Halioglobus japonicus: one gene and its partner. The protein of the gene in region 1 interacts with the protein of each later gene in a pairwise test. Links are inferred from orthologs where the notes say so. Each region holds a gene or a part of one and is shown on either strand. Other genes may lie near its edges.

Region 1 (2,856 bases):
GAGTCGGCGGGGCCCGCCACCCACTTGCGCAGTGAACGTCTCTACAGCGGCCTTTACCTGAATGAGATCCTGGTGCGTCTGTTGCATCGCCACGACCCTCATCCGCGCTTGTTTGCAGGCTATGCCGCCGCCGTGCAAGCCCTGGGTGAGGGTGTCGATGTGGAGCACGTGCTGCGGCGCTTCGAACTACAGCTGCTCGACGAACTGGGATATCGGCTGGATCTGGACCGGGAGGGCAGCAGCGGCGAACCGCTCGATGCAGCCACGTGGTACCTTTTCGATCCGGACACAGGCCTGCTGCCTTGCGCCGGCAGCAATGCCCAGAATCGCCCCGCTTATCTGGGCGAGGATTTACTGCAAATAGCCGCCGGGGTGTTCGATGGCAGCGCTCGGCTGACGGCGCGTCGATTGATGCGCCAGGCGCTGGCAGTGCACCTGGGAGACGCACCCTTGCGCAGTCGCGAGTTGTTTCGCGCCCAACCACAGGAGTGATTGAGTGATAGCGATAGGCACCGATATTCTGAAATTCGAGCGCATCGACGAGGTGTTGGGGCGCCTGGGTGATCGCTTTGTTGAGCGGATCCTGACCCCCGAGGAGCGTGTGGAATACGTCGCCAGTTCGCGTCCTGGCAATTTGCTCGCCAAGCGCTTTGCGGCCAAAGAGGCGGTTGCAAAATGCCTGGGAACGGGTATTGGGCGGGGGGTGAGTTGGCAGGATATATGCATAGTTCACGATGAGAACGGGGCCCCCGGTGTGGTGCTCAGTGGCGGCGCACTGGAAGTGGCCAGGACCCGGGGCGGTGCCAGGGTTTTGCTCAGCCTGGCAGATGAAACCGACTGTGTCGTTGCCTTTGCGGTGTTGTCCTGAGCCTGTACACTGCGCGGTGCGAAATAGAATGTGAAAAGCAATGCCTGACTATCCAACGATAGAAGCCTGTATTGGCAATACTCCCCTTGTGCGCCTGCAGCGCCTACCCGGTGAGACCAGTAACACGCTGTTGGTCAAGCTGGAGGGGAATAACCCGGCTGGCTCGGTTAAAGACCGTCCTGCCATCAGCATGATCGCTCAGGCTGAAGCCCGCGGCGATATCCAGCCCGGCGATACTCTGATAGAAGCCACCAGTGGCAATACCGGCATTGCCCTGGCCATGGCCGCAGCCATTCGCGGCTATCCGCTCACGCTGATTATGCCCTCGCATATGAGTGATGAGCGCAAACTGTCCATGTCCGCCTATGGCGCCACATTGGTCGAAGTTTCCCAGGAGGAGGGCATGGAAGGCGCCCGGGATCTGGCTATGGCGATGCAGGCTCGCGGCGAGGGTCGGGTGCTGGATCAGTTCGCCAACCCGGACAACCCGCGCGCCCACCTGACCGGCACAGGGCCGGAGATCTGGCAGCAGACCGACGGCACCATCACGCACTTTGTCAGTTCAATGGGCACGACAGGCACCATAATGGGGACCTCGGCCTACCTCAAACAGCAGAATCCCGACATCCAGATTGTCGGCCTGCAACCCGAAGATGGTTCCAGTATCCCTGGGATTCGCCGCTGGCCGGAGGCTTATCTACCGGCGATCTATGATGCCGCCCGAGTCGATCGGGTGCTCGATATTTCCCAACCGGAATCTGAGCGGGTCATGCGCCGAATGGCCGCCGAGGAGGGAATTTTCTGTGGCGTCTCTTCAGGCGGGGCCGTGGCCGGAGCGCTGCGCCTGTCGGCGGAGCTTGAGAATGCCGTCATCGTGGCCATTATTTGCGATCGCGGCGACCGCTACTTATCGACCGGCGTGTTCGCAGGGTCCTGAATTACATGGTCCAGGTTCGCAAACAACTTCCCGACCCCGCCAGTGGCGCAGCCGTTGACCTCGATGAGTGGGTTGAACACCTGGCCATCAGCCTCGATGACCAGGATGGAGGCCAGTTGCTGGAAGCCTGTCGATTGCTGCAGCAATTGGCGGCAGGCGAGGGCGAAGACCCCGGCGACTGGGCGACCGAAAGCGACTGTTTCGCGGCGGGGCTGGACACCGCACTGATTCTCGCGGAGCTGCACGTGGGGGCCTCCTGCCTGGTAGCCGGTGTGCTCTATCGGGCTGTGCGCGAGAAGCGAATTACCCTCGAAGAGGTGGGAGCCCGGTTCGGTGAAGAGGTAGAGGAGCTGTTACAGGGCGTATTGCGCATGGCTGCCATCGGCGAGCTGCGCCTGCACCAGGAGCATCCCGTGCTAGGCCAGGCACACGCCCAGAAAGACAACATACGCAAGATGTTGATTGCGCTCGTGGACGATGTGCGGGTGGCGCTGATCAAACTGGCGGAGCGGACCTGCGCGATCCGCGCGGTGAAGAATGACGAGGAGCGCCGTGAACTGGTCGCCCGGGAAGTCTTTGACGTGTATGCACCGCTGGCTCACCGGCTCGGCATTGGTCATCTCAAGTGGGAGCTTGAGGACTTGTCGTTCCGCTACATCTACACCGATGCCTATCGCAAAATTGCCCGGCTGTTGGACGGCAAGCGCCTGGAACGCGATCAGTTTATCGTCGAGGTTAAAGAGTTGCTCAGTCGCGTCCTCGGTGGCGCTGGCCTTGAATTTGAAATCGAGGGTCGGGCGAAACACATTTACAGTATCTGGCGCAAAATGCAGCGCAAGGGTATTGGCTTTTCTCAGGTTTACGATATTCGCGCGGTGCGCATCCTGGTACCAGAGGTGAAGGACTGTTACGCGACGCTGGGGCTGGTGCATGGCCTGTGGCGCAACATTCCCAATGAGTTTGACGACTATATCGCCAACCCAAAAGAGAACGGCTATCGCTCACTGCATACCGCGGTAATCGGCCCGGAAGGAAAAATTCTGGAAGTACA
Region 2 (3,034 bases), 1.9 Mb from region 1 along the record:
CCCCGCGGCATTCACCCACACTAGTGTGGCCCTGCGCGATGCGCTGGCGGCGGTGGAGATTCCCTTTATAGAAGTCCACCTGTCCAACGTTCATGCCCGCGAGGAATTCCGCAAGCATTCCTATTTCTCGGACCTGGCTCAAGGCGTGATCTGCGGCCTCGGCCCCCAAGGCTACGAACTCGGCCTGCAGGCGGCGATCAAGTATATCGAGCAGTCCTGACCTGCCCTGCCCCATTAACGAAACCTCAACTTGAAGAGAACAACACCATGGACATTCGCAAAGTAAAAAAACTGATCGAGTTGCTGGAAGAGTCGAATATCGACGAAATTGAGATCAAGGAAGGCGAAGAATCTGTGCGCATCAGTCGCAACAGCATGCAGCCCATGATGGCTGCGCCCGCGGCGCCTGCCTACGCACCCGTGCCCGCCGCGGCACCTGCGCCGGCACCCGCACCTATTGCTGCGGCACCGGAACCCGCGCCTGCTGCTGAGCCCGCCGCGCCGGCCACCACGGGCCATGTCGTGAAATCACCCATGGTGGGCACCTTCTACCGCGCACCGTCACCCAGCTCACCCTCGTTCGCAGAGGTTGGCCAGACCGTCAAAGTCGGCGACGTCATCTGTATTGTCGAAGCGATGAAAATGATGAACCAGATCGAGGCCGACAAGTCGGGCACCATTGAAGCCATCCTCGTGGACAACGGCGAGCCGGTGGAATTCGACCAGCCGCTGTTCTCCATCGTATAAGGAGGGCACATCGAGATGCCCATTCTGGACAAGGTTCTTATCGCCAACCGCGGCGAGATTGCACTGCGCGTACTGCGCGCGTGCAAAGAGCTCGACATCAAGACCGTTGCGGTGCACTCCGTTGCCGACGCTGAATTGATGCACGTGCGGCTGGCTGATGAATCCGTATGTATCGGCCCCGCGCCCTCCAAGGAAAGCTACCTCAATGTGCCGGCACTGATCAGTGCCGCCGAGGTCACTGACGCCACCGCCATCCACCCCGGCTACGGCTTTCTCTCTGAGAATGCCGACTTCGCCGACCAGGTCGAGAAAAGCGGCTTTACCTTTGTTGGCCCGCGCGCCGAAACCATTCGCCTGATGGGCGACAAGGTATCTGCGATTGAGGCCATGAAACGGGCCGGCGTTCCCACGGTACCGGGCTCCGACGGCCCCCTCACCGACGACCACGACCGCACTCGGGAAATCGCCCAGCGCGTTGGCTATCCGGTGATCATCAAGGCTGCCGCTGGCGGCGGTGGTCGCGGCATGCGCGTGGTGCACAACGAAGAGGTGCTGATCTCCTCGATTGAAGTGACCAAGTCGGAAGCTGCCGCGGCCTTCGGGTCTGACGTGGTGTATCTGGAGAAATTTCTACAGAAGCCCCGCCATGTCGAGGTCCAGGTTCTGGCCGACGGCCAGGGCGACGCCATTCACCTGGGTGACCGTGACTGCTCATTGCAACGCCGCCACCAGAAAGTCATCGAAGAAGCGCCTGCGCCCGGCATTCCCGAGGACTTGCGCAACCAGGTCTACGAGGCCTGCGTCAACGCGTGCATCGAGATCGGTTATCGCGGCGCCGGCACCTTCGAATTCCTGTACGAGGATGGCGGATTTTACTTCATCGAGATGAATACCCGGGTCCAGGTGGAGCACCCGGTCACTGAGATGGTGACCAGTTTCGATATCGTCAAGGAGCAGCTGCGCATCGCCGCAGGCATGCCACTGTCCGTCACCCAGGACGAGATCAGCTTCAACGGGCACTCTTTTGAGTGCCGGATTAACGCCGAAGATCCGCAGAATTTCCTGCCCTCGCCGGGCAAGGTAAATACGTTCCACGCCCCGGGCGGGCTGGGCGTACGCTGTGACTCGCACCTCTATGACGGCTACACCGTCCCGCCCTTCTACGATTCGCTGATCGCCAAAATTATCACCTTTGGCGAGAGCCGCGATGTCGCCCTGGCACGCATGCGCCAGGCGCTGGATGAGCTGGTGGTTGAGGGCATTCGCACCAATACCCCGCTGCACCGGGAGCTGTGCCGCGACAGCGCGTTCCAGGCGGGTGGTGTGAGCATTCACTACCTCGAAAGCAAGCTGGAAGACTGACGGAAATCAGCTCTACCCCGGGCGCCGCGACCCCTCAGGAATCACGCTTTCTGAGGGAGTCACGACCCCTGACCACCCCCACAGGAATCGTCCCATGACCTGGATTCAACTGCGACTGGACACCCACCCGGAACAGGTGGAAGCGCTGGAGGACCTGATGCTGGCCAGCGGTTCGGTAGCCGTCACTCTGGAAGACAACGCCGACCAGCCAGTGCTGGAACCAGCCGTGGGGGAAACGCCGCTGTGGCGCCAGACCCGCCTCACCGGTCTGTACCCCGCCGACACTGACATCGAAGCCATCCTCGCGCACTTCCCGGACGAACTGCTCGAGAAGTGCCATTCGCGAGTGGAGATTCTGGAAGACAAGGACTGGGAACGGGAGTGGATGCAACACTACCAGCCCATGCAGTTTGGTCAGCGCCTGTGGGTTTGCCCCAGCTGGCTGGAACCCCCGGAACCCAGTGCGGTCAATTTGCTGCTTGATCCCGGCCTGGCCTTTGGCACCGGCACCCATCCCACCACCGCCCTGTGCCTGGCGGAACTGGACGGCATGGCGCTGAATGACCAGATCGTGGTCGATTACGGATGCGGTTCCGGGATTCTCGCGGTGGCCGCCCTCAAGCTCGGTGCCGTCGAGGCGCTGGGTGTCGACAACGATCCCCAGGCATTGGTGGCTAGCCGTGACAACGCCCAGCGCAATGGCGTCGACGCCGATGCTTTCCCGGTGGCTTTACCTGGCGCTTACGACTCCGAGGCCTGGCAGGCACGTGCCGACACCGTCATCGCCAACATCCTGGCCGGTCCACTGATAGAACTCTCGCCCACCCTGTTACACCTGCTAAAACCAGGCGGCACACTGCTACTCTCCGGGCTGCTGAATACCCAGGCCGAAGGCATTATCGCGCACTACGCCTCCGAACTTTCG

The links. The genes of interacting proteins can lie anywhere in the genome.
Region 2: the proteins of cysM (region 1) and accC interact in binary tests that used the Escherichia coli proteins (3 or more experiments, as listed by UniProt). The link is inferred for Halioglobus japonicus from one-to-one orthologs.

The regions. Positions count from the first base shown.
Region 1 is NZ_CP019450.1:2,069,171-2,072,026, forward strand. It holds cysM (cysteine synthase CysM), read left to right. Parts: upstream 1-908; coding sequence 909-1,805; downstream 1,806-2,856. Other genes in the region: recO (DNA repair protein RecO), read left to right, coding at 1-492; acpS (holo-ACP synthase), read left to right, coding at 497-868; relA (GTP diphosphokinase), read left to right, coding at 1,811-2,856. UniProt on the Escherichia coli protein: Two cysteine synthase enzymes are found. Both catalyze the same reaction. Cysteine synthase B can also use thiosulfate in place of sulfide to give cysteine thiosulfonate as a product.
Region 2 is NZ_CP019450.1:215,571-218,604, forward strand. The notes cover bases 1-2,938. They hold accC (acetyl-CoA carboxylase biotin carboxylase subunit), read left to right. Parts: upstream 1-768; coding sequence 769-2,109; downstream 2,110-2,938. Other genes in these bases: aroQ (type II 3-dehydroquinate dehydratase), read left to right, coding at 1-220; accB (acetyl-CoA carboxylase biotin carboxyl carrier protein), read left to right, coding at 268-747; prmA (50S ribosomal protein L11 methyltransferase), read left to right, coding at 2,204-2,938. Also shown: more of prmA, read left to right, coding at 2,939-3,034. UniProt on the Escherichia coli protein: This protein is a component of the acetyl coenzyme A carboxylase complex; first, biotin carboxylase catalyzes the carboxylation of the carrier protein and then the transcarboxylase transfers the carboxyl group to form malonyl-CoA.